2 regions of the Bacillus sp. EB106-06-01-XG163 genome follow, and region 1 is predicted to be linked to the other one. Evidence: riboswitches for the same ligand, from Rfam matches in the RefSeq annotation. Region 1 holds a riboswitch; the other holds the start of a gene.
The links. A riboswitch is a leader RNA that binds a small molecule or an ion and turns the genes downstream of it on or off. The one in region 1 is predicted to bind glycine.
Positions count from the first base shown of each region.

Region 2: it holds a riboswitch for glycine, as region 1 does, so the genes downstream of both, AC3WTF_RS17095 (amino acid permease) here and gcvT (glycine cleavage system aminomethyltransferase GcvT) in region 1, are expected to answer to the same signal.

Region 1 is NZ_JBYTDS010000012.1:55,386-59,602, forward strand. Features, by position in the region: gene gcvPA (aminomethyl-transferring glycine dehydrogenase subunit GcvPA) at 1-673, opposite strand, end outside; gene gcvT (glycine cleavage system aminomethyltransferase GcvT) at 688-1,788, opposite strand; glycine riboswitch at 1,967-2,067, opposite strand; gene AC3WTF_RS14410 (DEAD/DEAH box helicase) at 2,212-3,882, shown strand; gene AC3WTF_RS14415 (YqhG family protein) at 3,904-4,217, shown strand, end outside.
Region 2 is NZ_JBYTDS010000017.1:18,964-23,180, reverse strand. Features, by position in the region: gene AC3WTF_RS17105 ((2Fe-2S)-binding protein) at 1-73, shown strand, start outside; gene fbp (fructose-1,6-bisphosphatase) at 113-2,038, opposite strand; glycine riboswitch at 2,337-2,417, shown strand; gene AC3WTF_RS17095 (amino acid permease) at 2,563-3,909, shown strand; gene AC3WTF_RS17090 (Fic family protein) at 4,049-4,217, shown strand, end outside.

The sequences.
Region 1 (4,217 bases):
CCTTTAACGGCTCGATTTGTCCGAAGAAGTTCGGATACTGGACGATCACGGCGGCCGTTTCATCACAAACGGCATGTTCCAATGCTTCAAGATCTGTGACACCGTTTTTCGCAGGCACCTCTACAACCTCAATATATTGGCCCTTTGCGTATGTTTTCAAAACATCCCGCGATTCCGGATGAACGGCTGCGGAAATAACGATTTTTTTCTTTTTCGTATGTCCCGACGCAAGCATCGCCGCTTCCGCCAGCGCCGTTCCCCCGTCGTACATAGAGGAGTTTGCGATATCCATTCCCGTTAATTCACAGATCATCGTTTGAAATTCAAAAATCGCCTGCAGCTCTCCTTGTGAGATTTCAGGCTGGTAAGGCGTATATGCCGTGTAAAACTCTGATCGGGATATCACATGATCGACGATAACCGGCTGGTAGTGATCGTACACTCCTGCGCCTAGAAAAGATGCATATGTAACAGCGTCTTTATTTTTCGCCGCAAGCTTTGTCAGCTCTCTCGTCAGCTCTGTTTCTGATTTTGCTTTTTTAATTTGGTAGTCTTTTTGAAACCGTACATTTTCCGGAATATCGGCAAACAGTTCATCAATTGTTTCTGCGCCGATGGCTTTCAGCATTTCTTTTTTATCCTGTTCTGTCGCGGGCAAATATCGATGCTTCATATGACTCTCCTTTTTCAGCTCTGTTTTGGACGTTTATAAAACGGTGTTCGGACAATCTTCGCTTTTACCGTTTTTTTACGGATTTCCACTTCTACTTCCGTTCCGACTTCACTGAATTCCGTTTTGATTAAGGCAAGGCCGATATTTTTCTTTAAAGTCGGAGATTGCGTGCCTGTCGTGACTTCACCGATCGGAACACCGTCTTTTTTCACGGCGTACCCGTGTCTCGGAATCCCTTTTTCAATCATCTCAAGTCCGACCAGCTTTCGCGGGGCTCCTTTTTCTTTCTGTTCGCGCAATACAGACTTCCCGAAAAAATCGGAATCTTTCTTGTGTTTCACGGCAAATCCGATTCCGGCTTCAATCGGTGTAATATCTTTCGTCAATTCCTGACCGTATAAAGCAAGCTTCGCTTCAAATCTCAGCGTATCACGGGCGCCGAGGCCGCACGGAACGAGGCCTTCATGCTCTCCCGCTGCAAGTATCTCCTTAAATAGATGAACCGCATCTTCATTGCGGCAATATAACTCAAATCCGTCTTCACCGGTATAGCCTGTTCTTGAAAGCAGGACTTGTCGTCCGGCAACGTCCGCCCCATCAATAAATGTAAACGGCTTTAAGGAGGACAAATCACATTCAGTCAGCTTCGTAAGAACCGACTGAGCATTCGGCCCCTGAACAGCAAGCAGTGAAATCCCGTCAGACTGATTCGTCAGCGTGACATCGCCTTCCGCATGTTCCGTCAGCCAGGCGATGTCTTTTTCAATATTAGACGCGTTAATCACGAGCAGATAGCAGCTCTCGCTTTTCTGATAGATCAGCAAGTCATCCACCGTACCGCCGTCAGGATAACACATGGCGGTATAGAGCGCGTTTCCCGGCTTTAAATCGGCAACGTCATTTGTCATCATTTTTTGCAGAAAAGACAGGGCGTCTTTACCGGATACTTCAACTTCCCCCATATGGGACACATCAAACAGGCCCGCTTTTGTGCGGACGGCTTCATGCTCCTCTTTAATAGAAGAAAATTGAACCGGCAGCTCCCATCCTCCAAAATCAATCGTTTTTCCGCCGTATTCTTTATACACGTCATAAAGCGGTGTTCGTTTCAGCATCATCTTCCCCCTTCAGTCATTGGCGCATGGTAAAAACATATAAAAAAGGACAGAGAAACACCTCATGAAAATGAAGGTTTCTCTGTCCCGGCACCTGAAAGTTTACTTTATGAACATATCATAAAGACGTCCCCTTTGGTGGTCTGCTGCTTCTAAGTGCAGACACTCTCCAGAGTTGCGTCGAGCAAGAGTTCTTTTGCCTGAGAGATTCACTCCGCAGTTTGCTCCTTCGGCGCCCGGACGCCCATCTTTCGTCCGAGTCTCTCCCCTTGCTGTCATTCGCTCATATTTACCAATTTTATGGACATACTAAAGCAATATCTTTTAGTGAAATCATTACTTATATCCTACCACCCTCATTTACGTCCGGCAACAAAAATTATGATAAATCAGTTTTTTAAAAGAAAGGCGGTTTTGTTACATATGACAGCAGAGATCATATTTGATGCAAACTGGCCGGGAGAGTTTTCTGAGCGGCTGAAAACGGACGGTCCCTGGTCAAATTGGGAGATGTACAAACTGTCGGCTGAAGTCCAGCAGACCCTTGCCATTCCTGAATTTGAAGGATTGAGGGCTCCTTTATACCTGCCCGATTTCACTCCGCTTCCCCATCAGCTTGAGGTCGCGCAGAAAGTCGTTGAAAAAATGAACGGCAAGGCGATTTTGGCTGATGAAGTGGGGCTCGGAAAAACGGTGGAAGCGGGCCTGATTTTAAAAGAATATATGATTCGCGGGCTGGCCAAAAAAATCCTGATTCTTGTGCCGGCATCACTCGTTTCCCAGTGGGTGAAAGAACTTCAGGAGAAGTTTTTAATACCCGCTGTTGAACAGAAGAAAAGCTATGTGTGGGAACAGTGCGATATCGTCGTTTCTTCTATTGATACGGCCAAACGCTCGCCTCACAAAGACATTGTCCTTTCTATTCCGTATGATCTCGTCATTATTGACGAGGCGCACAAGCTCAAAAACAGCAAAACGAAAAATTATGAATTTGCGAGAAGTCTTGTGAAGAAATACTGCCTGCTTTTGACGGCAACGCCGATTCAAAACCGGATCGAAGAAATCTTCAATTTAGTGTCACTGTTAAAGCCCGGCCATTTAGGAAACGAAAGCGGATTTCAAGAAACCTTCAATCAGAAGGACGGGATTGACGCTCATGAGCATTTGAAAGAGCTCGTCAATAAGGTGATGATCCGCAACACGCGGAGCGACACCGGCCTTACGTGGACGAAGCGCCACGTGGAAACAGTGCCGATCACCTTTTCACCGACGGAACAGGCGCTTTACGATGACATCGTCGCACTGAAAAACGGCACGGAAAAGCCCGCAAGCGCATTTTCCATTATGACGCTGCAAAGAGAATGCTGTTCAAGCAGGGAAGCCGTGTATATGACGCTCAAAAAAATGCTTGACCAAAAAGACAAACAAGCGCCCGCATTCGATGATCAGACGATCGCTAATTTAATGGACCGCATCAATCAAGTCACGCAAAACTCAAAAGCGATTCAAGTTGTTGACTTGATCCAAAAGATTAATGATAAAGTCATTATTTTTACTGAATACAGGGCGACACAGATTTACCTGCAATGGTTCCTTCAGCAGAACGGCATAAGCTCCGTTCCGTTCAGAGGCGGATTTAAACGCGGAAAAAAAGACTGGATGAAGGATCTCTTCCGCGGCAAAGTGCAGGTGCTGATCGCTACAGAAGCCGGAGGCGAAGGGATCAACCTGCAATTCTGCAACCATATTATCAATTATGACCTCCCGTGGAACCCGATGCGGCTTGAACAAAGAATCGGAAGGATTCACAGACTCGGTCAGGAAAGAGATGTCCATATCTACAATATGGCGACAAAACATACGGTGGAAGAGCATATCTTAAAACTTCTGTATGACAAAATTCATTTATTTGAAAATGTCGTCGGAGAATTAGATGACATCTTAACAAAAATCAAAGTGAGCAATTTTGAAGACCATTTGCATGATATTTTATGCCATTCGCTGACAGAGGAAGAAATGAGAATCAAAATGGACAATCTCACCTCTTTTCTGTCGTACGGTACGGAAAAGCCCGCCAGAAAAAAAGGATCTTAATCTAAAAGGAGGAAGCGCGACATGAGACAGCAGGAGGTTCACGAATTTTTACTGCGCTTTTTTGAAGCGAACCACTGTCCGATTACAGAACACGGGCCGGGTTTTATGACGGTTCAGTTGACGGTCGAGATGGACAAACAAATTATGAACCGCCCGTTTTATTGGCATTGGCGTGAAAAAACGGGCGGCGAACCGAACCCGATGAAGATCACGTTCATCACTGATAAAGAAACGGCTCCGGAGGATATGGACGGCGAATTTATTTACTTTGGAGCCCCGCGCCTCTTTCAAATCTTTCAAGCAGTTAAACAAAATGGGAGATTTACAAGAATATA
Region 2 (4,217 bases), on a different contig from region 1:
TATTTGCAGATGTACGGGTTATAGGGAGATTGAAGAAGCGGTAAAATCCGTTTTACATACAGGGAAACCGTAAAAAAAGAGCCCAGAGAATCATCCCTGAACTCCATATTCTTCACTTCATATACCGATACTCCCGCAGCTTCTCCAAAATCGCCACTTCTTTCATCAGTTCTTCACCGACGTTTGTTTCTTTCACTTTCTTCCGCTCCAGCTCTTTGTCGACTAATCGTTTCACTGTTAAGACGTCGGTTCCGGTGCTCAGCACTTCGGCCTTGGAGTTAAAGTGTTTATGGGCGACGAGCTGCATGCCGTAGGAGTTGTATAAGAGCGTGTAGCCGGCGATGCCTGTTGTGGATTGGTAGGCTTTGGAGAAGCCGCCGTCGATGACGATCATTTTTCCGTTTGCCTTGATCGGATCTTCGCCTTCGATTTCTTTTACCGGTGTATGGCCGTTGATGATATGGCCGTGATCCGGGTTGAGACCGAATTCCTTCAGGATGTTTCGGCAGGCTGCTTCGTCTTCGCGCAAATAGTAATACGGGTTTTTCTTTTCTTTATGCGTTTCCTTCTCTTTAATGAAGTATCGCTCAAAGGTTGTCATGGCGCGTTTTCCGAAGAGGGAAGAGTATTCGCCTGTCCATAAGTACCAAGTCATATCTGTCGCCAGATCATCGGTTTCTTCCGGATGGGCAAACGCTTCACGTAAGAACCGTTCAAATACATCGAGCAGCTCACGGCCCGCATAAGCTTTATCCTCTATCATCATCGTTTCCATGCTGCCGTTTTCATCGACGGGAATACAGCCGTGAATCAGCAGGTTGCCGTTATATTTTAAATAAAGGCTGCCTTTTTTCATCATAAAATTCATATGGCGGCCCAGCTTTTCGGAGTTCTGAACAGAGAACAGCAGCTTGTCCATGACTTCTGCTTCTTCTTCTAACAGCTCGTCAGGCTGTTTGGGATTCACCGTCGCAAAGCAGGTGTTTTCCAGTTGATATGTTTTTCCGTTCAGCGTGATTTCATTGCGGTCATAATCGATCTTTTCCAGTAACAGCCGTTCCTCCATATTAAAGTTCGGCCGTCTCTTAATAATCGGGCTCTCAAGCTTGAATTGGATCATCGCGATCGCCTGATGAATTTTTGTGATTTGTTTAATCTCATCTTCCGGTCTGTTTTCGTCCGCTTTCGGGCGGAAAGACGGGTTATCATCGTAATATTTTTCGGCAAGGTTCAATAGCGGTCTCAAATTGATGCCGTAAACGTCTTCAATAATATCCAGATTGTCATAGCGGGCACAGATGCGGATAATGTTTGCCAGGCATACTTTTGAGCCGGAATAAGCGCCTATCCAGAGAACATCATGATTCCCCCATTGAATATCCACTGAATGATAGTTGATCAGTTCTTCCATGATCTTATCCGGCTGCGGTCCGCGGTCATAAATATCGCCGACAACATGCAGATGGTCGACCACCAATCGCTGCGTGCTGTAGGCAAGGCCGGTGATCAGCTTATCGGCCTTGCCGAGCGCAATGATCTGTTCTATGATTTCGGAGTAGTATTGTTCTTTGTTGGCGGCTTGTTCTGTTTTGTACAGCAGCTCTTCAGAAATATAAGCAAATTGGGCGGGCAGTGCTTTGCGCAATTTGGAGCGGGTGTACTTGGAAGAACAATAAGAAACGAGCTTAATCATCCGGTGAATCGTTTCTTTATACCACTCGTTTAATGCCTCTTTCGTATCAAAGTCATGTTTGATCAGCTGCAGTTTGTCCTCAGGATAATAGACTAAAGCCGTCAGTTCATCAATTTCTCTATCGTAAATGACGCCGCTGAAAATATCGCGGATCTTCTCTTTTACCCTTCCTGAACCGTTCCGCAGCACGTGCTGGAATGCCTGATACTCCCCGTGCAGATCACTGACGAAATGCTCGGTTCCTTTCGGCAGGTTCAGTATCGCTTTCAGATTAATGATTTCCGTGACCACTTTTTCTTCACAATCGTATTTTTGTGCGAGCAGATCTAAATATTTCGTTTCCAATCTCGTCCATCCCCTTTTTATTTACGAGCAATTGTATGGTAAGGTGAATTTAAAGTATGACATAATGTTTATTTCATTAGACCTTATATGATAGTACCGCATAACGCCTTTTTGAGACAATGAAAACGGAAAATACGCGCTTCAGGCATCAAAAATTGGACCGGGATAACGCCGTGCAGCTCATCCCTCTATTGACAATGCATTCAACTTCCATTAAAATAAAAAGTTAGCTGATAGGTATTTCTATCAGAAACTCAATACGTAGCAGGCTATGATTGCTGTGGGTCGAACTACAGCAGGAGCGGCTTCTGGAGAGACCGCGGGTTTTCCGCGGCGCCGAAGGGTTCACAATCTCAGGCAAAAGGACAGAAGAGTACCGAATATGTATTTGTCATGCTGTTGATTGTCAGCGGCGCAGATATAATTTGATATTCTTATGACCATGAGATTGGAGGGCATCCAATCTCTTTTTTTATTGGCTTTTTTTGCTCGTCGTTCACTAGAGAGGTAAGGAGGAGTCAGATGTGGAGCAGCGAGAGCTAAAGAGGGACTTATCGAATCGGCACGTGCAGCTGATCGCCATTGGCGGCACGATCGGCACCGGATTGTTTTTAGGGTCCGGTAAGGCGATTCAGCTGGCGGGTCCTTCTATCATCTTTGCGTATTTTATTGTAGGTATTGCGCTTTTTTTCGTCATGCGGGCGCTGGGAGAACTGCTGTTATCTAAAGCGGGCTACCAATCATTAACGGATATTGCCGAGGCGTATTTAGGGCCGCGTGCAGCGTTTGTCACCGGCTGGACCTACTGGTTTTGCTGGATTATGACGGCTATGGCGGATGTGATCGCCGTCGGTGTGTATGTGAAATATTGGTTTGATATTCCGCAGTGGATTCCGGCACTTATCTGTTTGCTCATTTTATTAGGGCTTAATCTGTTAACGGTTAAGATTTTTGGAGAATTGGAGTTTTGGTTCGCCTTAATTAAGGTAGTCACGATTCTCGCGTTAATTGTCATCGGTGTCGTTCTGCTGGTGATTGGGTTCAAAACGCATACCGGAACGGTTTCAGCGGCGAATCTGTGGGAGCACGGCGGCTTGTTTCCGAACGGATTTTCAGGCTTTTTGCTTTCGTTCCAGATGGTGATCTTCGCCTATGTCGGTGTGGAATTAGTGGGTGTGTCGGCGGCGGAAACGTCAAATCCGAAAAAAAATATTCCGTCCGCTATCAATAAAATTCCATTGCGGATTTTATTTTTCTACGTCGGGGCATTGCTCATTCTTTTATGTATTAATCCGTGGATGCAGCTGAATGCGGCGGAAAGTCCTTTTGTAAAGACCTTCAGTCTGGTCGGCATTCCGTTAGCCGCGGGAATCATTAATTTTGTCGTATTAACGTCTGCCGCTTCTGCTTGTAACAGCGGGATGTTTTCAACAAGCCGGATTTTGTATAACTTAAGCAAAACGAAACAAGCGCCTGCAAGTTTTGCGAAGCTGAATAAAAATCATGTGCCGAGCCGCGCATTATGGATATCGGTTATTGTGCTGTCAGCTGGCGCTCTTTTAAGCAAATTGATACCGGAAGCGGCTTTTGGCATCGTGACCACCATCAGCGCGATTTGTTTCATTTGGGTGTGGGGCGTGATTCTTGTCTGTCATATCAGATACAGGAAAACCCGTCCGGACTTACACGCAAGCTCGTCTTTCAAGGCGCCGTTTGCGCCGTTTATCAATTACGCCGTGCTGGCGCTGTTTGCCGTCATTCTGGTGATTATGCTGTTTGCGGATGCAACGCGCCCGGCTTTGCTGCTGACGCCACTGTGGTTTATTGGATTATTTCTTATCTATCGGGCGAGAGGGAGAAAGACAGATTGAATTGCTTCAGACGGTGTACTGCCATGCAGTATGCCGTTTTTTGTTTTGATTGGAAAGCGAGAATATTTGTTAGGAATCAGGCTATAATGATTGTATAATTTAAAAAAGTGTATAATTTTAAATTAAGCGAGGTGATAATATGAAGTATGAGAAGTTATCTAAGCTTTTTTATAAAATGGATGCTGATTCATATGAGAAAGAATTTAAAAAGAGAACAAGCAGCTATGGCAGTTATTCAACATCATTAAACATACGGGGGTTCCGAAAAGGCCGACCCACGGACGATTCATTTGAGCTATTTTATGTGA